3 regions of the Rhodoferax sp. BAB1 genome follow, and region 1 is predicted to be linked to each of the others. Evidence: predicted binding sites of a transcription regulator. Region 1 holds the regulator's gene; each other region holds the start of a gene.
What was found. Region 1 encodes FNR, which switches genes on or off when oxygen is low (the NO sensors DNR and NnrR bind a similar motif). Its sites were predicted from a motif close to TTGATNNNNATCAA; they were not measured.
Positions count from the first base shown of each region.

Region 2: the regulator FNR is predicted to act here: its motif matches at 2,830-2,843, upstream of oxc (oxalyl-CoA decarboxylase).
Region 3: the regulator FNR is predicted to act here: its motif matches at 3,936-3,949, upstream of HTY51_RS03135 (type IV pili methyl-accepting chemotaxis transducer N-terminal domain-containing protein).

Region 1 covers NZ_CP054424.1:1,312,672-1,325,330, forward strand. The annotation lists gene HTY51_RS06360 (cation-translocating P-type ATPase) at 1-1,192, shown strand, start outside; gene ccoS (cbb3-type cytochrome oxidase assembly protein CcoS) at 1,192-1,329, shown strand; gene ccoN (cytochrome-c oxidase, cbb3-type subunit I) at 1,410-2,846, shown strand; gene ccoO (cytochrome-c oxidase, cbb3-type subunit II) at 2,860-3,486, shown strand; gene HTY51_RS06380 (CcoQ/FixQ family Cbb3-type cytochrome c oxidase assembly chaperone) at 3,502-3,639, shown strand; gene ccoP (cytochrome-c oxidase, cbb3-type subunit III) at 3,661-4,578, shown strand; gene ccoG (cytochrome c oxidase accessory protein CcoG) at 4,595-6,052, shown strand; gene HTY51_RS06395 (FixH family protein) at 6,065-6,340, shown strand; gene HTY51_RS06400 (hypothetical protein) at 6,365-6,658, shown strand; gene fnr (fumarate/nitrate reduction transcriptional regulator Fnr) at 6,680-7,402, opposite strand; gene hemN (oxygen-independent coproporphyrinogen III oxidase) at 7,526-8,923, shown strand; gene HTY51_RS06415 (sulfite exporter TauE/SafE family protein) at 8,957-9,640, shown strand; gene HTY51_RS06420 (glycosyltransferase family 2 protein) at 9,693-10,475, shown strand; gene HTY51_RS06425 (acyl carrier protein) at 10,637-10,909, shown strand; gene HTY51_RS06430 (beta-ketoacyl synthase) at 10,940-12,202, shown strand; gene HTY51_RS06435 (3-hydroxyacyl-ACP dehydratase FabZ family protein) at 12,199-12,659, shown strand, end outside.
Region 2 covers NZ_CP054424.1:1,449,704-1,455,168, forward strand. The annotation lists gene frc (formyl-CoA transferase) at 1-859, opposite strand, end outside; gene oxc (oxalyl-CoA decarboxylase) at 897-2,630, opposite strand; gene HTY51_RS07020 (Crp/Fnr family transcriptional regulator) at 2,916-3,524, shown strand; gene HTY51_RS07025 (cytidylate kinase family protein) at 3,577-4,410, opposite strand; gene HTY51_RS07030 (tripartite tricarboxylate transporter permease) at 4,433-5,465, opposite strand, start outside.
Region 3 covers NZ_CP054424.1:639,800-645,264, reverse strand. The annotation lists gene HTY51_RS03155 (ATP-binding protein) at 1-2,006, shown strand, start outside; gene HTY51_RS03150 (RluA family pseudouridine synthase) at 2,008-2,655, shown strand; gene HTY51_RS03145 (SDR family NAD(P)-dependent oxidoreductase) at 2,674-3,429, shown strand; gene HTY51_RS03140 (universal stress protein) at 3,439-3,876, opposite strand; gene HTY51_RS03135 (type IV pili methyl-accepting chemotaxis transducer N-terminal domain-containing protein) at 4,011-5,465, shown strand, end outside.

The DNA.
Region 1 (12,659 bases):
GCAACTGGCGCAACTGGTGGACCGTCTGGCCCGGCCCTTCCTGATCGGTGTCCTGCTGGCGGCGGGCGGTGCCGCGGCTTTCTGGTGGTCGCATGATCCGGGCCACGCCCTGATGGTGGCGGTCGCGGTGCTGGTGGTGACCTGTCCCTGTGCCCTCTCGCTGGCCACGCCGGCGGCCATGCTGGCCGCCGCCGGCACGCTGGCGCGCCAGGGGGTGCTGGTGCGCCGCCTGGGGGGGCTGGAGGCGCTGGCTGAAGTGGACACGGTGCTGTTCGACAAGACCGGCACCCTGACGCGTGACGCCATGGTGCTGCAGTCCGTGTCGACCCGCGCAGGCGTGGATCGCAACGAGGCGCTGGCCATGGCCATGGCGCTGGCGCAACAGTCCTTGCACCCGGTGTCGCGGGCCTTGTTCGCGGCCGGGCAGGGCGAGGGTGTGCTGGCCTGGCGGTCCGAGCAGGTGCATGAGCTTGCGGGCCAGGGCTTGCGGGGGCTGGTCAGCCCCCCGCCGGGGCAGGGCGGCGTCACTCAGGAACTGCGCCTGGGTTCCCGGGCGCACTGCGGTGTCAGCCTTGCCGCACCGGCCGGCCCGCACGCCGTGCTCAGTGATGCCCAGGGCTGGCTGGCCATCTTCGAGTTCGGCGAAGACATCCGCCCGGATGCAGCCGCCACCGTGGCCGCCTTGCAGGCCCAGGGCATCGAGGTGCGCATCCTCTCGGGCGATGCGGCGCCGGCCGTGGCCCGTGTGGCCGACCGGCTGGGCATCCGCGAGGCCCGTGGTGGCTGCACGCCGCAGGACAAGCTGGCCTTTTTGCAGGCGGCCCAGCGACAGGGGCGCCGCGTGGCCGTGGTGGGCGACGGCCTGAACGATGGCCCGGCCCTGGCCGGCGCCCATGTCTCCTTTGCCTTTGGCCAGGCGGTGCCGCTGGCCCAGGCGCAATCCGATTTTGTCGTGCTGGGGGACAGTCTGGCCGCGGTCGGCCGCGCCCTGCTGCTGGCGCGCCGCACCCTGCGCATCGTGCGCCAGAACCTGGCCTGGGCCGTCGTCTACAACGCCGCCTGCGTGCCGCTGGCCGTGGCGGGCTGGCTGCCGGCCTGGCTGGCCGGCCTGGGCATGGCGGCCAGTTCTCTGCTGGTGGTGCTCAACGCCCTGCGGTTGGCCGTAGCCCCAAGTCACAAGGAAGCCATCTGATGGACATACTGTATTTGCTGATCCCGCTCTCGGTGGCGCTGGTGTTTTTCATCCTCGGGGGCCTGTGGTGGGCCATAGAGCGCGGCCAGTTCGAGGACATCGAGGCCGAGGGCGAGCGGATTCTGCGGGATTCTTGAAACCGGTTGACATGCGTCAAACCGGCGGCAGGGATATACGCTGACACTCAGTAAGGTTAATTTCAAGAAGAGAGGTGCACATGGCATTTGCAAACCAACAGGCGACCGTCTACAACGACACCGTTGTTCGACAGTTCGCCATCATGACGGTGGTCTGGGGGGTGGTCGGCATGCTGGTCGGCGTGATCATCGCCGCCCAGCTGACTTGGCCTGAACTCAATTTCGGCATCTCCTGGCTGAGCTATGGTCGCCTGCGACCCTTGCACACCAACGCCGTGATCTTCGCCTTCGGCGGTTGCGGCCTGTTCGCCGCCGCCTATTACGTGGTGCAGCGGACCTGCCAGGTGCGCCTGTTCGGCGAGAAGCTGGCGGCCTTCACCTTCTGGGGCTGGCAGGCGGTCATCGTGCTGGCGGCCGTCTCCCTGCCGCTGGGCTACACCCAGGGCAAGGAGTACGCCGAACTGGAGTGGCCGATCGACATCCTGATCACCCTGGTCTGGGTCTCCTTTGCCATCGTCTTCTTCGGTACCGTGGGCACGCGCAAGGTGCGCCACATCTACGTGGCCAACTGGTTCTTCGGCGCCTTCATCATCGCCGTGGCCCTGCTGCACCTGGTCAACAGCGCGGCCATCCCGTCCGGCTGGTTCACGTCCTACTCGGCCTACGCCGGCGTGCAGGACGCCATGGTGCAGTGGTGGTACGGCCACAACGCCGTGGGCTTCTTCCTGACGGCCGGCTTCCTGGGCATGATGTACTACTTCATCCCCAAGCAGGCCGAGCGCCCGGTGTACAGCTACCGCCTGTCCATCGTGCATTTCTGGGCCCTGATCTTCACCTACATGTGGGCGGGTCCGCACCACCTGCACTACACCGCGCTGCCGGACTGGACCCAGTCGGTCGGCATGGTGTTCTCCCTGATCCTGCTGGCGCCGAGCTGGGGCGGCATGATCAACGGCATCATGACCCTGTCGGGTGCCTGGCACAAGCTGCGTGACGACCCCATCCTGCGCTTCCTGATCGTCTCGCTGTCCTTCTACGGCATGAGCACCTTCGAGGGCCCGATGATGTCGATCAAGACCGTCAACGCCCTGAGCCACTACACCGACTGGACCGTGGGCCACGTGCACTCCGGCGCCCTCGGCTGGGTCGGCCTGGTGACCATGGGCTCCATGTACTACCTGATCCCGCGCCTGTTCGGCCAGAAGCAGATGTACAGCGTGAAAGCGATCGAGGTCCACTTCTGGACCGCCACCATCGGCATCGTGATCTACATCGCGGCCATGTGGATTGCCGGCGTGATGCAGGGCCTGATGTGGCGCGCCATCAACCCCGACGGCACCCTGACCTACACCTTTGTCGAGTCGGTCAAGGCCACCTTCCCGTTCTACGTGCTGCGTCTGCTGGGCGGCCTGCTCTACCTGGGCGGCATGTGCCTGATGCTGTGGAACGTGATCAAGACCGCCACCGCCGGCCGTGCGACCCAGGTCACCATCCCGGCCGCCGCCGCCCACGCCTGAGAAGGAACACACCATGGCTAACAACACCAAATCCGGCGGCATCTCGCACGAGAAGATCGAGACCAACAACTTCCTGATGATCGTGCTCATCCTGCTGGTGCTGCTGGTCGGCGGTCTGGTCGAGATCGTCCCGCTGTTCTTCCAGAAGTCCACCACCGAGCCGATCAAGGGCATCCAGCCCTACACCGCGCTGCAGCTGGCCGGGCGCGACGTCTATGTGCGCGAGGGCTGTTACAACTGCCATTCGCAGATGATCCGTCCCTTCCGCGCCGAGACCCTGCGTTACGGCCACTACTCGGTGGCAGGCGAGTCGGTCTACGACCACCCCTTCCAGTGGGGCAGCAAGCGCACCGGTCCGGACCTGGCGCGCGTGGGCGGCAAGTACAGCGACGAATGGCATCGCCTGCACCTGGTCAATCCGCGTGACCTCGTGCCCGAATCGAACATGCCGGCCTACCCCTGGCTGGCCGCCAACATGGTCGATGCGGCCTCCATGCCGCGCCACATGAAGGCGTTGCGCACCGTGGGCGTGCCGTACACCGACGAGCAGATCGCCAAGGCGGGCGAGGAGGTCAAGGGCAAGTCCGAAATGGACGCCGTGATCGCCTACCTGCAGGTCCTGGGCACGGCCCTCAAATAAGACGGAGACCCCATCATGGACGTCAACACCCTTCGTTCCGCCGTGACCGTCGCAGGCCTGATCTGCTTCATCGGCATCGTGCTGTGGGCCTGGTCAAGCCGCAACGCGGCTGATTTCGAAAAGGCGGCCCAGCTGCCCTTCGAGCAGGATTAACGCGCCGTCAAAGGAAGAAAAATGAGTGATTTCACAAGCAACTTCTGGTCGGTTTTCGTCACGGCGGTCACCATCGTGGGCATCATTGCCTGCCTGGTGCTGCTCTGGGTCAGCGGCAAGGCCAAGGCCATGACCGCCAACGACAACACCACCGGCCACGTCTGGGACGGCGACCTGCGCGAGATGAACAACCCCCTGCCACGCTGGTGGGTCTGGCTTTTCATCATCACCGTGGTCTTCAGCCTGATCTACCTGGCCATGTACCCGGGTCTGGGCAGCAGCCCGGGCAAGCTGGGCTGGAGCCAGCTGGGCCAGTACGAGGCCGAGATGGCCAAGGGCGAGAAGGAAGTCGCCCCCCTGTATGCCCGTTTTGCTGCCATGAGCGTGCAGGACATGGCGCGTGATCCGCAGGCCATGGCCATCGGCGAGCGCGTGTTCATGAACAACTGCTCGCAATGCCACGGTTCCGATGCACGCGGCAGCAAGGGTTTCCCCAACCTGAGCGACGGCGACTGGCTGTATGGCGGCGCACCCGAGCAGATCAAGGAGTCCATCACCAAGGGGCGCGTCGGCAATATGCCGCCCATGGGCGCGGCCGTGGGCACCCCGGACGACGTCAAGAACGTGGCCCACTACGTGCTGAGCCTGTCCAACAGCCCGCATGACACGCTGCGCGCCTCGCTGGGCAAGGCCAAGTTCGGTGCCTGTGCCGCCTGCCATGGCATGGACGGCAAGGGCAACGTGGCCCTGGGCGCCCCCAATCTGACGGACGACACCTGGCTGCACGGCTGGGGCGAAAACGCCATCATCAGCATCGTCAACAACGGCAAGGTCAACCAGATGCCGGCCCAGGAGGGCAAGCTGAGCGCCGCCCAGATCCATGTGCTGTCCGCCTATGTCTGGAGCCGCTCGGGCGGCACGAAAGTAGCGGCCCAGTAAGGGCCGGGGAGTTGATTTGAGCGATCCTGATAGCGCTGGCCGCAAGGTCATCCCCATCACCGCGCAGGCGCCGGATGCGGCCGCCATCGCGGAGGATGCGGAGTTGGTCTCGCTCTACGAGGCCCACAAGAAAATCTATCCCCGCAGCGTCAGTGGCCTCTTCAGCCGCTGGCGCTGGGTTTTTGTGTGGCTGACCCAGCTGGTGTTCTACGGCCTGCCCTGGCTGGAGTGGGGCCAGCGCCAGGCGGTGCTGTTCGACCTGGGGGCGCGGCGCTTCTACATCTTCGGCCTGGTCCTGTACCCGCAGGACTTCATCTACCTGACCGGCCTGCTGGTCATCTCGGCGCTCGCCCTGTTCCTGTTCACGGCGGTGGCCGGGCGCCTGTGGTGCGGCTACGCCTGCCCGCAGACGGTCTATACCGAAATCTTCCTCTGGATCGAGCACCGCATCGAAGGCGACCGCTCGGCCCGCATGCGGCTTGACGCCGCTCCGTGGTCCCTGAACAAGATCGCGCGCAAGGGCGGCAAGCACCTGGTCTGGCTGGCCGTGGCGCTGTGGACCGGTTTCACCTTCGTCGGCTACTTCACGCCCATCCACGAACTGGGCCAGGAGTTCCTCCAGTCGCGCATGGGGTCCTGGGAGGTGTTCTGGGTGATCTTCTACGGCTTTGCCACCTACGGCAATGCCGGTTTCATGCGCGAGCAGGTCTGCAAGTACATGTGTCCGTATGCGCGTTTCCAGAGCGCCATGTTCGACAAGGACACGCTGATTGTCAGCTACGACACGGAACGTGGCGAACCCCGTGGCGCGCGCTCGCGCAAGGCCGACCCGGCCGCGCTCCAGCTGGGCGCCTGTGTCGACTGCAGCCTGTGCGTGCAGGTCTGCCCGACCGGTATCGACATCCGCAAGGGACTGCAGTACGAGTGCATAGGCTGCGGCGCCTGCGCCGACGTCTGTGACACCGTGATGGACAAGATGGGCTACGCACGTGGCCTGGTCAAGTACTCGACGCAGAACGCCATCAAGAACAAGTGGACGCAGGCCGAGACCTGGAAACACGTGTTCCGTCCGCGGGTGCTGGTCTACACCTCCATCCTGGCCGGGGTCTGCATCGCCATGCTGGTGAGCCTGGCGATGCGCACGCCCTTCAAGGTGGACGTGGTGCGCGACCGCGGCGTGATGGCGCGCATCGTGGCCGGTGGCATGATCGAGAACGTCTACCGCCTGCAGATCATGAACGCCACCGAATCCGACCAGCACTACCGCCTGACGGTCAGCGGCCTGCCGGGCCTGGCGCTGGCCTCCGAGGAAGAGGTCGTGGTCGACTCCACGCAGTCACGCTGGGTCGCGGTGCGCCTGCAGCTGCCCTACGAGGCGGCGGCGGCCGGTACCCACCCCATTCATTTCGAGATCACGGCACGCGACAGCTCGGCGAAATTGCGCGAGAAGTCGGTGTTCCTGGTACCCCGTTGAGGAGCCAAGCGCATGAACGATCAAAGCCGCACGACACCACCCGAACCCTGGTGGAAGTTTGGCCATGTCTGGCTGGTGCTGGCCGGCCCGGTCATCGTGGTGATCGCCGGTTTCATCACGCTCTACCTGGCCGTGAGCCGCCCCGACCCCGTGCTCAGCCCGGACTATTACCGCCAGGGCATCGAGATCAACAAGACGCTGGCCACCGATCCGGCCAGCCTGGCGCCGGCCGTGCAGGCACGCAACCACGCGGCCACCGGCACACCGCCAGCGGTCACCAAGCCTTGAAGGCGCTCACATGAGGAGGGCACGATGAAACTGCAAAAGTTCATGTGGATTGCCTGGCCGGCCTTTCTGGTCGCCGGGCTGCTGGAAATGCTGGTGTTCGCCATGGTCGATCCGCATGACCTGCACTGGTTCGGCCAGCCGGTCGAGCTGTCGCGCCAGGGCATCTACACCATTGCCTTCTTCGTCTTCTGGGGCATCACCATGCTGTCCAGCGCGCTCACGACGCTGCTGGCCATGTCGCCCTTCGAGCTCAACCAGTGCCCGCTGCCGCAGGACGAGCGGCCCGAGGGCTGCCCCAAACAGGAAGGCTGCTGCTGAAGGAGCGGGGACCGTGCGGCCTCAGTGGCACTCGGTCTGGTGGTTGACCAGACGGGTCAGGGCTTCGGTGTCGAGGATGCGCACATGGCGCTGCTTGACCTCGACGATACCGTCTTCCACGAACTTTGAGAAAGTGCGGCTGACGGTCTCGAGTTTCAGACCCAGGTAGCTGCCGATTTCCTCCCGTGTCATGCGCAGGATCAGCTCGGACTGCGAGAACCCCCGCGCGTGCAGGCGCTGCACCAGGTTCAGCAGGAAGGCCGCCAGCCGTTCCTCGGCGCGCATGCTGCCCAGCAGCAGCATGACGCCGTGCTCGCGCACGATCTCGCGGCTCATGATCTTGTGCACATGGCGCTGCAGGCCATTGATCTCGCGCGACAGGTCCTCGATGCGGTCGAAGGGCATGACGCAGACCTCGGCATCCTCCAGCGCCACGGCATCGCAGGTATGGTGGTCGTTGACGATGCCGTCCAGGCCGATGATCTCGCCGGCCATCTGGAAGCCGGTCACCTGGTCGCGCCCGTCTTCCGAGGCGACGCAGGTCTTGAAAAAGCCGGTCCGGATGGCGTAGAGCGAGTTGAATTTCTCGCCGTTGCGGAAGAGGGCGGTGCCGCGCTTGATCTTGCGGCGGTTGGCCACCATGGCGTCGAGGCGGTCGATTTCATCGTTGCTCAGGCCCATGGGCATGCAGAGCTCGCGCAGGTTGCAGTTGGAGCAGGCAACTTTGATCGTTTGCGGATTCATGCTCTGTATTTTGACATCGGACATCGTGGCTCCCTGGAGCAGGTTCGGACTTGCAGCCGCTACCTTAGCAGCATTTGATGCACATCAAGATGAATTTTGCCCATTCCCGGCACAGTGGCATCCATGAATGTCGCTACCGTCGAGCCCGTCTCTGCCGAACTGCTGCGTCGCCACGACGTGGCCGGACCGCGCTACACCTCCTATCCGACGGCGGACCGTTTTGTCGAGGCATTCGGTGCCGACGACTACGTGCGCGCCCTGCAACAGCGCCGCTCCGGCGCCGCGGCGCTGGTGCTGCCGCTTTCGCTGTACGTGCACATTCCTTTTTGCGAGTCGCTGTGTTACTACTGCGCCTGTAACAAGATCATCACCAAACACCATGACCGCGCGGCCGAGTACCTGCGTTACCTGGGCCGCGAGGTGGACCTGCACACGGCCCAATTGGGCGTGGGCCAGACCGTCACCCAGCTGCACCTGGGCGGCGGCACCCCGACCTTCCTGAGCGACGCCGAGTTGCGCGAACTCATGGCCATGCTCAGGCGCAGCTTCAACCTGGCGCCAGGCGGCGAATACTCGATCGAGGTCGACCCGCGCACCATCGATGCCAGGCGCCTGGACACCCTGGCGGAGCTGGGCTTCAACCGTCTGAGTTTCGGAGTGCAGGATTTCGACCCGGCCGTGCAGAAGGCGGTGCACCGCGTGCAGCCGGCCGAGCAGGTCTTTGCCCTGGTGCAGGCCGCGCGCGAGCGCGGCTTCGACTCGGTCAACGTGGACCTGATCTACGGCCTGCCGCAGCAGACGCCGGAATCCTTCGCCCGCACGATCCAGCAGGTCAACGAACTGCGGCCGGACCGCATCGCCCTGTACGCCTATGCCCACCTGCCCGAGCGCTTCAAGCCGCAGCGCCGCATCGCCATCGCCGAGTTGCCGGGCGCGGCGGGCAAGGTGGCCATGCTGACCGATGCCATGGCGCGTTTCATGGGGGCGGGTTATGTCTACGTGGGCATGGATCACTTCGCCCTGCCCAACGATGCCCTGGCCGTGGCCAAGCGCCAGGGCCGGCTGCACCGCAATTTCCAGGGTTACAGCACCCAGCCCGACTGTGACCTGATCGGCCTGGGCGTCTCGTCCATCGGCCGCATCGGCGCCACCTACAGCCAGAACGCCAAGACGCTGGAGGAGTACTACGACGCCATCGACCACGGCCGCTTTGCGGTGGTGCGCGGCCTGGCGCTCTCGCGCGATGATCTCGTGCGCCGTGCCGTCATCATGGCGCTGATGTGCCAGGGAGAGGTCTTGTTCGAATCGGTCAACCTGGCCTACCTGATCGACTTCAAGTCCTACTTCGCCCCCGAGCTCGAGGCCATGCATGAACTGGCCGAGCAGGGCCTGGTGACGCTGGATGACAGCGGCATCCAGGTCAGCGCCACGGGCTGGTACTTCGTGCGCGCCGTGGCCATGGCTTTCGACCGCTACCTGCAGGCCGACCGCAACCGGGCGCGCTTCTCCAAGATCATCTGAGCGGGCCGGCCGAGCCGGCACTACACTCGATCCATGCAGACTTCCCTGGCCGTTACGGCCCTGCTCATGGGCCTGGCTGGTGGCCCCCATTGCATCGCCATGTGCGGCGCGGCCTGCGCCGGCATCGGCCAGGCGGCGGGGGCGCGGCGCAACGAGGCCCTGTGGGTGTTCCAGCTCGGTCGCGTGGCCGGCTACGCCCTGCTCGGCGGCCTGGCTGCCGCCTCCATCCAGGGCCTGGGCTGGCTCACCATCCAGTCGGCCGCGCTGCGCCCGGTCTGGACCCTCTTTCACGTGGCGGCCCTCGCGTTGGGCCTGTTGCTGCTGGTCCGCGCGCAGCAGCCGGTCTGGCTGGAGAGCGCCGCGCGCCGGCTCTGGAACGGCGCCCGTGCACTGGCCGCCGGCCGCGGGCGCGGTGCCCCGATGGTGGTGGGCATGCTGTGGGCCCTGCTGCCCTGCGGCCTCCTGTACTCGGCGCTGCTGGTGGCGGCCATGACGGGCAGCGCTGTCGAGGGTGCGGCAGTCATGGCCCTGTTTGCCACGGGCACGGCGGTCTCCATGCTGGCGGGCCCCTGGCTCTGGCTGCGCCTGCGTGGCAGCGGCTCGGGCGACTGGGGGGTGCGCCTGGCTGGCCTCGCACTGGCCGCGAGTTCGGCCTGGGCGCTGTGGATGGGCCTGGTGCATGACACCGCACCGTGGTGTGTCACGCCGGCCGGCTGATGTCGCGGCGGGCTGCCCGGTCTGTCATGGTCGTTTGCCATAATCCAGCCCCATGTCACGTCCCTCCGGCGCCGCGCCTTCGCGCACCCATCTCGTCCTGATCCCCACCTACAACGCCGGCCCCAAGGTGCTGGAGACCGTGCGCGAGGCCTTGGGCCAGTGGGCCCCGGTGTGGGTGGTGGTGGACGGCAGTACGGATGGCACGGGTGAGCAGCTGCAGGCCCTGGCCCGCAGCGAGCCGAACCTGAAGGTCATGGTGCTGGCACAGAACCAGGGCAAGGGTGCCGCCGTGCTGCACGGGCTGGTGCAGGCCGAGGCCGCCGGCTACACCCACGTGCTGACCATGGACTCCGATGGTCAGCATCCGGCCTGGCTGATCCCGGCCTTCATGCAGGCTTCACAGGCGCAGCCGGCCTGCATGATCCTGGGCAAGCCGGTGTTCGACGCCAGCGCCCCGGCGCTGCGTGTGCAGGGACGCAAGGTCTCGAATGCCTGGGCCAACCTGGAGACGCTGTGGATGGGCATCGGCGACTCGCTCTACGGCTTTCGCGTCTACCCGGTCTCGCCGCTGCTGCAGATCATGCGCGGGCAGCGCTGGATGCGCCGTTTCGACTTCGACATCGAAGCGGCAGTGCGCCTGTGCTGGGCCGGCATCTGGCCGGTCAATCTCGATGCGCCGGTCAAGTACCTGCAGGCCGGGGAGGGCGGTGTCTCGCACTTCAAGTACCTGCGCGACAACGTCCTGCTGACCTGGATGCACACGCGTCTCATGCTGGGTTTTGTGCTGCGTCTGCCGCTGCTGCTGGCTCGCCGTTTCCGGGGCCGCTCCGGCTGAGCACCACCCCCTGGCGCAGGCCTCTCGGCCGGGCTGGACCCGCGCCTATCTGGGTACAATTTGCACTCCGAGGCGGGACTGCTGGTCGGCCCCGACAAGAATATTCCCTGGGGTGTCTGCTGCCCGCAGACCGCGGGAGCCCACGAGGACATCGAGCCCATATGCTGCGTCAGATCATCAAAGACTTCGTCATCCAACAGTTCAACGTGGCCCCGGCCGTGTTCGACCAGCCCGGGCTCCAGGTGGCCGATCTGGGCCTGGATTCCCTGGGGGTGGTCGAAATGCTGTTCGAGGTCGAGGACCTCTATGGCTTCCAGGTCGAAGATCCCGCGCGCTACAGCAGCATGAGTTTCGACGAGATGGTGGCCGACATGGAAGCCACCATCCGGGCGGCCAACCAGGGCCAGATCCCGGTGCCGGTCTCCAAGGCCTGAGTGATCGACGCGTCGCGCTGACTACGGCCCATGTCTGCTGTCCGCACCGCGCCGCGTGTTGTCGTCACCGGCATCGGCCTGCTGAACCCGCTGGGCCTGACGCGCACCAGCAGTTTCGAGCGCCTGATCCAGGGCCACAGCGCCATCCGGCCGGCCACGCCGGAGATCACCCGCTGGCTGCCGCAGGCCCTCTCGGCCGATGTCGATCCCGCCTTTGCACAGCAACTCGACCGCAACGAGGCTGGCCTGGACCGCGCCACGCAGTTCGCCCTGCTGGCCAGTCGCGAAGCCCTGGCTGACGCCCGGGCGTCTGAATGGGATATCAAGCCCGAGCGCGTGGGCGTGTTTGCCGGCATCGGTCTGGGCGGCGCCACCACCGGCGAGGCCCTCTACACCCGCATGCACGAGCAGTTGCAGGCCGGCCGCAACCCGACGGTGATGCACCCCCTGTCGGTGCCGCGGCTCATGCCCAACGCCGCCACGGCCGCCATCTCGATGGCCCACCAGTTTCGCGGGCCCACCCATACCTACAGCGTGGCCTGTTCCTCCTCGGCCATGGCCGTGGGCGAGGCCTGTCGCACCATCCGCCACGGTTATGCCGATGCCATTGTCGCCGTCGGCGCCGAAGCCATGAATGTGCCGGGTGTCTTCATGGCCTGGAATGCGCTGCGCGTGATGGCCAAGCCCCATGCCGCCGATCCTGCGGCCAGTTGCCGGCCTTTCGACACACAGCGCAGCGGTTTTGTGCTGGGCGAGGGCGCCGCCGCCCTGGTGCTGGAGACGGCGGAGTCCGCGCTGCGGCGCGGAGCGACGATCTACGGCGAGATCTGCGGTTATGGCAGCAGCAGCGATGCCCAGCACCTGACCCTGCCCTCCAGCGAAGGCCAGTACCGCGCCATCCGCATGGCGCTGGACGAGGCGGGCATGGGACCGGCTGCCATCCATTACCTGAATGCCCATGGCACGGCCACCGATGCCGGCGATGTGGTGGAGAGCGAGACCATACGCCAGGTGTTTGGCGACCATGCCGACCGCCTGCCGGTCAGCTCCACCAAGTCCCAGCACGGGCACCTGATCGGCGCGGCTGGCGCCACGGAATTCGCCATCAGCCTGCTGGCCATGCAAAGCGGCATCATTCCGCCGACGGCTTTTCTGGAGAACCCCGATCCGCGTTGCACCCTGGACTACGTGCCGCGGCAGGCGCGCCACGGCCAGACCCTGGGGGCCGTGATGTCGAACTCCTTCGCCTTCGGCGGCAGCAATGTCTCGCTGATCGCACGCCAGTACGCATGAGCGAAACGCTCAACTACCCGATCGAACTCGATGCGGCGGGCGTCTACCGCCTGCTGCCGCACCGGGGCGATATGCAGCTGATCGAGGCCCTCACGGTGCTGGACCATGATCATTTCCAGGCCAGCGCGCGCTGGTCTGAGGATGGTGCCATCCTGCGTGGCCACTTTCCCGGCCTGCCGCTGGTACCCGGCGTGATGCTGGTCGAGCTGGTGGCTCAGGTGGCCGGTGCCGGCATGCGGGCGGGCTCCCCGGCGGCGCGTCGCCTGGAAGGCGATTACCTGGGTTTGCTGGCCGGTATCCGCAAATGCAGCTTCAAGCGCCCGGTGTTGCCGCGTGAAACCGTCCTGGTGGATGTGCGCACGCGGCCCATGTCGGAAACGGCAGCGGCGGTGTCGGCCCTGCTCAGCGTGGGCGGCGAGGAAGCGGCCCAGATCGAGATCCTGGTGATCAACTCCCC
Region 2 (5,465 bases), 130 kb from region 1:
TCGGCTCCCAGGCGTGGCCCTGCACCGTGAAATAGATGTAGGCGTTGGGGTCGGTCTCCCAGCCCTTGCACTTCAGGATCCAGCCCGGCTGGCCGCCGCCGCCGGCGTTGCCGCCGCGCGGGGTGACGCGGTCCTTGAACGCGTCCATTTCGTGCGGGTACTGGGGATACTCTTCCAGGTAGCCCAGGCGCTCCAGGCGCTGCTGGTCGCGCATCTTCACGCGGCACAGGTTCAGCACGGCGTCCTGCATGGACACGGCGACCTTCTGGCCCTTGCCGGTCTGCTGGCGGCCGATGATGGCGGTCAGGATACCGATGGCCAGGTGCATGCCGGTGTTGGAGTCACCCAGCGCTGCTGCGGAGATGGTGGGCTGCGAGTTCTCGCCCTTCCACCAGCCGGTGGTCGAGGCGGAGCCGCCGGCGCACTGGGCCACGTTCTCGTAGACCTTCAGGTCTTCGTAGTGGTGGCCGTCGCTGAAGCCCTTGACCGAAGCCAGGACCATGCCGGGGTTGAGCTTCTGGATGTACTCCCAGGTGAAGCCCATGCGATCGAGCGCGCCGGGACCGAAGTTCTCGACCATGACGTCGGACTTCTTGATCAGCTTCTCGAGCACTTCCTTGCCCTCGGCCGTCTTGGTGTCCAGCGTCAGCGAACGCTTGTTGCTGTTGAGCATCGTGAAGTACAGCGCGTCGGCATCGGGGATGTCGCGCAGCTGGCTGCGGGTGACGTCGCCGGCGCCCGGGCGCTCGACCTTGATCACGTCAGCGCCGAACCAGGCCAGCAGCTGGGTGCAGGCGGGACCGGCTTGCACGTGCGTGAAGTCGATGATCTTGATGCCCTTGAGGGGTTTGTTGGACATGTTGCAGTTCTCCTTGTGGGTTGTTGCGCTAGAAAAATCAGTGCTTCTTGGTAGCGGCGCTGGTCGGGTTGAGGCTGGTGATACGGCCGCTTTCGGTGCCGGCCTTCTCGTCGATGATGGCGTTGATCAGGGTGGGCTTGCGCGACTTGATGGCTTCTTCCATCGCGCGGCGCAATTCGGCCGGGGTGGTGGCCTGCACGCCGACGCCGCCGAAGGCCTGCATCAGCATGTCGTAGCGGGCGCCCTTGACGAACACCAGGGGCGAGGGATCCTTGCCGCCGGTCACGTTGACTTCGTCGCCGCGGTACACGCCGTTGTTGTTCATGATGACGATGCAGACCGGCAGGTTGTAGCGGCAGATGGTCTCGACTTCCATGCCGCTGAAACCGAAGGCGCTGTCACCCTCGATGGCGATCACCGGCTGGCCGGATTCGACGGCGGCGGCCACGGCAAAACCCATGCCGATGCCCATCACACCCCAGGTGCCCACGTCCAGGCGCTTGCGCGGCTTGTACATGTCGACGATGGAGCGGGTGAAGTCCAGCGCATTGGCGCCTTCGTTGACCAGGATGGCGTCCGGGTTGGCCTTGATGATGTCGCGCACCACGTTCAGCGAGCTGTGGTAGTTCATCGGCGAGGGATCCTTGGCCAGGGTCTCGGCCATCTTCGCGATGTTCTTGTTCTTGCGCTCGGCGACGGCAGTGGTCCATTCGGCCGGGGGCTTGGCCCAGTTGGAACCCATGCCGCTCAGCAGGGCGGACACGCAGGAGCCGATGTCGCCGACCAGCGGGGCGTCGATGGCCACGTTGCTGTCGGCTTCGGTGGGCGAGATGTCGATCTGGATGAACTTCTGGCCACCGGCGTTCTTGTGGTCCTTGCCACCCCAGGTCTTGCCCTTGCCGTGCGAGAGCAGCCAGTTCAGGCGCGCACCCACCAGCATCACCACGTCGGCTTCCGGCAGCACGAAGGAGCGGGCGGCCGAGGCCGACTGCTCATGCGTGTCGGGCAGCAGGCCCTTGGCCATGGACATGGGCAGGTAGGGGATGCCGGACTTCTCGACCAGGGCCTTGATGTCGGCGTCGGCCTGGGCGTAGGCGGCACCCTTGCCCAGCAGGATCAGGGGCTTCTTGGCGCCCTTGAGCAGGTCCAGCGCGCGCTTGACGGCGTCGGGTGCGGGGATCTGGCGCGGGGCCGGGTCGACCACCTTGATCAGCGAAGCCTTGCCGGCTGCAGCGTCCATGGCCTGGCCGAACAGCTTGGCCGGCAGGTCCAGGTAGACACCGCCCGGGCGGCCGGAGACGGCGGAGCGGATGGCGCGGGCGATGCCCACGCCGATGTCTTCGGCGTTGAGCACGCGGAAGGCGGCCTTGCACAGGGGCTTGGCGATGGCCAGCTGGTCCATCTCCTCGTAGTCGCCCTGCTGCAGGTCGACGATCTCGCGCTCGGAAGAGCCGGAGATCAGGATCATGGGGAAGCAGTTGGTGGTGGCGTTGGCCAGAGCCGTGAGACCGTTGAGGAAACCGGGGGCGGACACCGTCAGGCAGACGCCGGGTTTGCCGGTCATGAAGCCGGCGATGGCGGCGGCGTTGCCGGCGTTCTGCTCGTGGCGGAAGGAGATCACGCGCATGCCTTCAGCCTGCATCATGCGGGTCAGGTCCGTGACCGGAATGCCCGGCAGGCCGTAGATGTTGGTGATGCCGTTGAGCTTCAGGGCATCGATGACCAGGTGGAAACCGTCAGTCAGTTCTCTGGATTGAGCGTCGTTGGACATGGTGTAGTCTCTCTCGGTTTTTGACGTCTTTGGAAGTCGGGCGACCCGGCTGGCAAGTATCTGCGGCTCCTCGAATCCGGCTGGCCCCGGGAGCGCGCAATCGGGGGTGCCGGTGGTGCAGAGAGCCCTGGTACGACCAGCGTCGGCAGGGCCTGTTTGCAGCGACGGGTTATGATAGAAAACGATTCAGGTTCCGCCATTGACCACGGTCAATTTTCGGGACAAATAACCGGCTTCCCGCAGGAAACCGGCCCGCTACCGGCGCGAACGCGCGATCCCTGGCCCATGACATCCATCGAGAACCATCCGGAAAAGAACATCATTCGGGTTCAGCTCCGACAAAACAACGTGCTCAAGGGCATGAGTGTGGCGTCGCACGAGGAGCTGGAGCAGCATCTGACCGTGGTGGATTGCAACAAGGGCGACTTCCTGCTGCACCAGGGCGTGCACGAGATGGAGCAGTATTTCATCCTCGATGGCGTGCTCAAGCGGGTGGTGGCCAATGCCCAGGGCAAGGAGATGATCCTGCGCTTCGCCGCCGAGCGCGAGATGGAAACCAGCTATGCAGCATGGTCTCTCAAGACGCCCACGCCCTACAGCATCGTCTCGGTGACCAAGGCACGGGTGGTCAAGCTGCCCATGCCCGAGTGGATCGCCTTCCTGGAGAGCCACCCGGAGGAAAAGCGCATCTTTGAATACTGCGTGATGAACCTCATGAGCGAGATCATGGCGCACACCATCACGCTGCACCTGCTGGATGCCCCCGGCCGGGTGCACCGCTTCCTGCGCAAGCACCCGGAGCTGTTCGACCGGATACCGAAAAAGGAACTGGCGGCCTACATGAACCTGTCGGCCGAGACGCTGAGCCGGCTCAAGCAGCGCGGCAAGATCTGAGGGGTTCCGGTCTGCGCCGTGCCGACGCAAGGTCGGCACGGCGGACCGTATGTCAACGACGGTTGGTGGGGAAGTGCCGTGCGTCGGTGAACGCGCGCAACTGGTTGTCGACGGATTTCACACCTGTCACACCCTGGACCACACGGACGGCAGCGGCTTTCTCGGCGTCGTCGGCCACGATGCCGCGCAGCGTGACGTTGCCGTCCACGCACTCGGTGGCGATATCGACAGCATGCGTGTCCGCGTGGTTGCTCAGGGCGACCCGAATCCGGGTGCTGAGTGCCATGCACTGCAGCAGCGTCTTCGATGACTGGGTCTCGGCGAACTCGGGACGCTTGAGCAGGTTCTTGATCTGCTCGACGCAGCTCTCGACAGAGAGGCGCTCGGTGTTGAGCACCATGTCGAACAGCACCGGGTCACCCCAGTTCACGCCGAACTGATCGTGCATGCGTGCGGCATTGGCCTGGTCGCTGCGCTGGATCTCGGCCCGGGCCAGGTCGCGGTCATCCGTGTCCAGCTTTTTCATCAGCCAGTCGACCCGCTGCTCGAGCGGACGCATGATGCGGATGCACGGGACGTGGGGCACCGCGCGCAGCAGCTGCGTCGCACCCCAGCCGCGGATGACGACGTTGCCGCGCGCGGCAGCGTCGAGCACTTCCTCGGCGGTGTAGATCGCCATGGCTTCCTTGTCTGCGCGCAGGCCTTCGATCAGGCCGGCCTTGCCGCTGCGCAGCCGGTTGATCAGGCTCTTGGAGACGTGCATCTTGTCAGCCACCCGGGCCGCCACTTCGTGCTCCAGGTTCTGCAGGCCGAGGTCAGCCGCGAGTTTCTCGGCGACATCCTGGGCCAGCGAGCCCATTCCTTGGGTCAGTGCAATTACGGGCATGTTGTATTTCTCCTGTCTTGTATCAGTCCACGCCGCGCTGGTCGGCGAACTCGTCCTTCTTGGGCGGCTTGACCAGGGCGATCAGCTTGGAGATGACCGGCCAGAACAGCAGCAGCAGGGCCAGCGTGGTGATGGAGCCCACCAGCGGGTTGGAGAACATGATCGACATCTCACCCTGCGAGACCAGCATGGCCTGGCGGAAGGAGTCCTCGGCCTTGTCGCCCAGCACCAGGGCCAGCACCAGCGGCGCGATCGGGTAGTCGAGCTTCTTGAACACATAACCGACCACACCGAACAGCAGCATGAACCAGATGTCGAGCATGGCGTTGTGCACGGTGTAGGCACCGATGGCGCAGATCACGATGATCACCGGGGCAATGATCGAGAAGGGGATGCGCAGGATCGATGCGAACAGCGGCACGGTGGTCAGCACGACCAGCAGGCCGACCAGGTTGCCCAGGTACATGGAAGCGATCAGGCCCCAGACGAAGTCCTTCTGCTCGACGAAGAGCAGCGGACCGGGCTGCAGGCCCCAGATCAGCAGGCCACCCAGCAGCACAGCGGCGGTGGGCGAACCCGGGATGCCCAGGGCCAGCATGGGCAGCAGGGCGGCGGTACCGGCGGCGTGGGCCGCGGTTTCCGGTGCCACGATGCCTTCGAGCTCGCCGGTGCCGAACTTGGCGCCGTTCTTGGACATCTTCTTGGCAATGCCGTAGCTCATGAAGGAGGCCGGGGTGGCACCGCCGGGGGTGATGCCCATCCAGATGCCGATCACCGAGCTGCGCAGGGACGTGGCCCAGTAGGCGGGCAGCTTCTTCCAGGTCTGCCAGACGATCTTGGGATCGATCTTGGCGCTCTTGCCGGAGAAGGCCAGGCCTTCTTCCATGGACAGCAGGATTTCACCGATACCGAACAGGCCGATCACCGCGATCAGGAAGTCGAAGCCGCGCATCAGTTCGGAGAAGCCGAAGGTCAGGCGCAGCTGGCCGGTCACCGTGTCCATGCCGACCGAGGCCAGGGCAAAGCCGATGGTCATGGAGGCCAGGATCTTGAAG
Region 3 (5,465 bases), 680 kb from region 1:
ACAGCGCGCTCGAATACAGCCGCATCGCCGCCGAAGGCGCCTCCGAACGGTTCGAATCCCTGTTCTCCAACGTGCCCCTGGGGCTGATGGTGGTCGACGAGTTCGGCATGGTGGAGCAGAGCAACGCCATGGCGCTCAAGCTGTTCCGCCCCCGCGAATCCGATCCCCCGCTGAACTTCCTGCTGCCCCTGGTCACCCCCGACCACGTGGAACGCGTGCAGCACGCCCTGGACGAGGCCAAGATCCAGGGCCACAGCGACACCAACGAGGTGGTCTTCTCCAGCGGCCTGGAGGCGCGCTTCACCGGCGACCTGCACATCGCGCGCATCCAGTACTCGCAGGACCGTGACCTGACCCATTTCATCTGCGCCGTGATCGACCAGGGCCCGCTGCTGACCGAGCGGCGCGCGCTGCAGGAACGCCGCCGCGCCCTGCAGGAAAGCGCGCTGGCCCTGCAGCAGCGCAACGAGGAACTGCGCCTGAGCGAAAACCGCCTGGCCGCCATCATCAACTCCTCGCTGGACGCCATCATCTGCGTCGATGGCGAGCAGCGCATCACCGTCTTCAACCCGGCCGCCGCCGCGCTCTTCCAGTGCCCGCCCGAACAGGCGCTCAAGACCTCGCTGGGCCGTTTCCTGCCCGGGGCCATTGCTGCCATCGCCGCCACCCGCCTCTCGACCCAGGCCACCCTGGGCGAAGTCAACGGCCACACCGCCGAGGGCCTGCCGCTGGCGCTGGAGGTCAGCGTCTCGCGCGAACGCCAGCCCGAGGGTGACGGCGACATCACCACCGTCTTCGCGCGCGACCTGACCGCGCGCCGCCAGATGGAGGCGCAGCGCAACATCCTGGAAGCGCAGTTGCGCGAGGCGCACAAGATGCAGGCCATCGGCACCATGGCCGGCGGCATCGCGCACGACTTCAACAACATCCTGGGCGCCATCCTGGGCAACGTCACCCTGGCACGCCAGGACGCCGGGGGCGACTCGCCGGTACAGGTCTGCCTGACCGAGATCGAGAAGGCCGGCCGCCGCGGGCGCGACCTGGTGCGCCAGATCCTGACCTTCAGCCGCAACGAAGCACCCAAGCGCCACGCCATCCTGCTGGCCGAGGTGGTGCAGGAATCGGTGCGCCTCATGAAGGTGACGCTGCCGCCCGCGGTGGATCTGCAGGTGCGCCTGCACGACACCCCGCCCGTGCTGGCCGACGCCACCCAGGTCGAGCAGGCGCTCATCAACCTGTGCACCAACGCCATCCACGCCATCGGCGGCGTGCGCGGCACGGTCAGCATCGCCCTGGCCAGCTGCAGCCCCGACATGCTGGAGTGCCAGCGCCTGGGCCTGGCCGAAGGCCGCTACGTGACCCTGTCCGTGCGCGACAGCGGCAGCGGCATGGAGCCCGAAACCCTGCAGCGCATCTTCGAGCCCTTTTTCACCACCAAGCCGGTCGGCCAGGGCACGGGCCTGGGCCTGGCCGTGGTGCACGGCGTCATGCGCACCCACCTGGGCACGGTGGATGTGAGCAGCGCGCCGGGCCAGGGCAGCGAATTCACCCTGTATTTCCCGGTGGCCGACGACGACGTGCCCTCGGTCCCGGTCGAGCCGGCGCGCCTGCAGACCGTCATGGGCTTCGGCCGCCACGTGATGTACGTGGACGACGACCAGGCCCTGGCCTTCCTGGTCGAGCGCGTGCTCGGCCGGCGCGGTTTCAAGGTCAGCGTCTACACCGACCCCCAGGCCGCGCTGGCGGCCCTGCGCGCCCACCCCGACGACTACGACCTGCTGGTCACCGACTACAACATGCCGGGTTACAGCGGCGTGGAACTGCTCAACGATGCGCGCCGCATCCGCCCCAAGCTGCCCATGGCTCTGGCCTCGGGTTACATCACGCCCGAGATCGAAGCCAATGCGCTGGAGGCCGGCGCCAGCGCGCTGATCCACAAACCCAACGACGTGTCCGAGCTGTGCGACACCGTGCAGAGGCTCATCCAGGGTGACAACAAACGCTGAGATGCCGGGCCTGGGCTGCCTGCACGCCGACGACGCGCTGCTGGTGCTGGACAAACCCGCCGGCCTGCTCTCGGTCCCCGGGCGCGGCGCCGACAAGCAGGACTGCGCCAGCACCCGCGCGCAGGCCTTGTGGCCCGACGCGCTGATCGTGCACCGCCTGGACATGGCCACCTCGGGCCTGCTGCTGATGGCGCGCGGCGCGGCCATGCAGCGCACGCTGAGCATGGCCTTCGAATCGCGCGAGGTGCACAAGCGCTACGTGGCGCTGGTCGCCGGCCACCTGCCGCCACCGGCCGCCGACTGGGGCAAGATCGACCTGCCCCTGAACAGCGACTGGCCGAACCGGCCGCGGCAAAAGGTGGATGCGCACGGCAAAGCCTGCCTCACGCGCTGGCGCGTGCTGGCGCACGAGGCCGATGCCCAGGGCCGGCCCTTGACCCGGCTGGAACTGGAGCCGGTCACCGGCCGCACCCACCAGCTGCGTGTGCACCTGCAGGCCATCGGCCACCCCATCCTGGGCGACGCACTGTATGCCGATGCCGACACCCAGGCGCCTTGCCCGCGCCTGCAGCTGCACGCCTGCGAGCTGGCACTCACCCACCCCCTCACGGGCGCGCCCATGTTGTGGCACAGCCCGCCCCCCTTCTGATTTCCCTGGAGCACGTCCATGGCCGACACCCATCTCTACATCCTCACCGGCGCCTCGCGCGGCATGGGGCTGGCCATGGCGCAGCAGCTGCTGGCGCCTGGTCATTCCCTGCTGTGCATCTCGCGCCAGGAAAACGCTGCGCTGGCCGCACAGGCGGCACAGGCCGGCTGCCAGCTGGAACAGTGGCCGCTGGACCTCTCGCACAGCCGCGAAGCGGCAGCGATGTTGCGCCAGTGGCTGAACAAACAGGGGCCACGCCCTGCCAGCGCCACGCTGATCAACAACGCCGGCATGATCCCCCACATTGCGCCGCTGTCGGACATCGAACCCGACGACCTGGCCCAGGCCCTGCGCGTGGACCTGGAAGCACCCATGGCGCTGAGCGCCGCTTTCCTCGCCGCCACCGAAGGCTGGGGCATGCCGCGCCGCATCCTCAACATCTCCTCCGGCCTGGGCCGCCGGCCCATGGCCTCGCAGGCCGTCTACTGCGCCGCCAAGGCGGGGATGGACCACTACACCCGCTGCCTGGCCCTCGAAGAGGCCCTCAAGCCGAATGGCGCGAAAGTCTGCGCCCTGGCCCCCGGCGTGATCGACACCGACATGCAGGTACAGCTGCGCGGCGCCGATGCCGCGGCCTTCCCAGACCGCGCGCGCTTCGAGCAGCTCAAGAGCGGCGGCCAGCTCGACAGCCCCGAGGCGGCCGCGCGCAAGGTGCTGGCCTATCTGGCCCGTCCCGATTTCGGCAGCGAGCCGGTGGCGGATATCCGCGGCTAGCCTGCGCCCTCAGTGCAAGGTCAGCACCGGAATGTTCGTGTGTGCGAGCACACGCTGCGTCTGGCTGCCGACGAACAGGCGCTCGATCAGGCCCATGCCGTGCGTGCCCATGACGATCAGGTCGGCCCCGCAGCTTTGCGCCGCATCCAGGATGGCGCGGTACACCACCGCCTGGTCACGCAGCAGCAGGCGCTCGCAAGGCACGCCAGCGGCCCGCGCCACCGCCTCGGCCTGCGCCAGCCAGTCCTCGGCGGCCTGCAGGCCGGGCACCGTCTGCAGATCGTCATGGGGCCGGTAGCCGCTGGCCATGATGCCGGCCGGGAAGTGTTCGAGCGCGGTCATCACCGTGACCCGGGAGCCCAGGCGCCGGGCCAGTTCAACGCCGCGCTGCACCGCGCGTTGGGCCGGCTCGGAACCATCGGTGGGAAGCAGGATGTGCTGGAACATGGAAACCTCCTGGACGTGAGCGTGACAGCCTCACTTTAGGCCGCCTATTGCGCGGCGACTTGATCCGTATCAAGATTCGGAGCCCCCGGGCCGGCCGCGATGGCGGCACACTGGGCACCTTGAAAACGACGACCATGACACCCCGCCAACAACGCAGCCTGGCGACCAAGCTGACCCTGGCTGCCACCCCCTTCCTGCTGCTGGCCCTGCTGGCCACGGCGGCCACGCTGTGGGTGTCCTGGCAGCTCGACGGCGGCGCCGCCGCGGTCAACGAGGCCGGGCGCATGCGCATGCAGGCCTACCGCATGGCGCTGAGCCTGGGCACCGGCCAGACCGGCGAACTGCCCCAGCTGGTGCAGGAATTCGAAGGCAGCCTCGCCGTGCTGCGCCATGGCGACCCCGAGCGCCCGCTTTTCGTGCCCTGGGACGAGACCGTGCAGGCGCGTTTTGCCGTGCTCGAAGACGACTGGGCCGGTTTCCGCCAGCTGCTGGCCGGCCCGGCCATCCCCGCGCTGCCGCAGCAGCTGCGCGAACTGACCATCGCCTTCGTCGGCCATATCGATGCCTTCGTGCACGGCATCGAAACCCATATCTCGCGCTGGACCGCCATCCTGCACCTGCTGCAGACCACGCTGATGGCCCTGGTCATCCTGGGTGCCGTGGTGATGCTTTACGTGGGCCAATTGCTGGTGCTGGAGCCCGTGGGCCAGCTCAAGCGCGCCATCGAGAAGATCCAGGGCGGCGACTTCGACGCGCGGGTGGACCACGTCAGCAGCGACGAATTCGGCACCCTGGCCACGGGCTTCAACGACATGGCCGCGCACCTGCAGTCCATGTACCGCCACCTGGAAGCCAAGGTCGCCGAGAAAACCGCCGAACTGGAAGAAAAGCGCGAACGCCTGGCCAGCCTCTACGAAGTCACCGCCCTGGTGGCGCGTGCCACCACGCTGGACGAACTGGCCCAGGGTTTCGTGCGCGCCATCCAGCGCATCGCGCACGCCGACGGCGTGGCCCTGCGCTGGTCCGACCAGAGCAACCAGCGTTACCTCATGCTGGCCGCCCAGGGCCTGCCCGCCGAGATGGTGGAAGCCGAACACTGCATCCACAAGGGTGACTGCGACTGCGGCGCCGGCATGGCGGCCGATGCCAGCCTGCGTGTCATCCCCATCCACGCCCTGGGCGACACCCGCGAGCGCCTGTGCGGGCAGGCCGGCTTCGAGTCGCTGGTCAACATCCCGGTGCGCCTGCACGAGCGCCTGATGGGCGAGGTGGATCTGTTTTTCCACGCCCGCACCGAACCTTCGGAGGCCGAGCGCTCCCTGCTCGAAGCCCTGGCCAGCCATCTGGCCGGCGCCATGGAGAACCTGCGCCTGAACGCGCTGGACATGGAAGCCGCGGTGGCACAAGAGCGCCACCTGCTGGCGCGCGAGCTGCACGACTCCATCGCGCAGTCGCTCGCCTTCCTCAAGATCCAGGTGCAACTCATGCGCGACGCCCTGGCCGCGGGCGACCGCCAGCACATGGCCACGGTGCTGGAAGAGATCGACGCCGGCGTGCGCGAAAGTTATGGCGACGTGCGCGAACTGCTC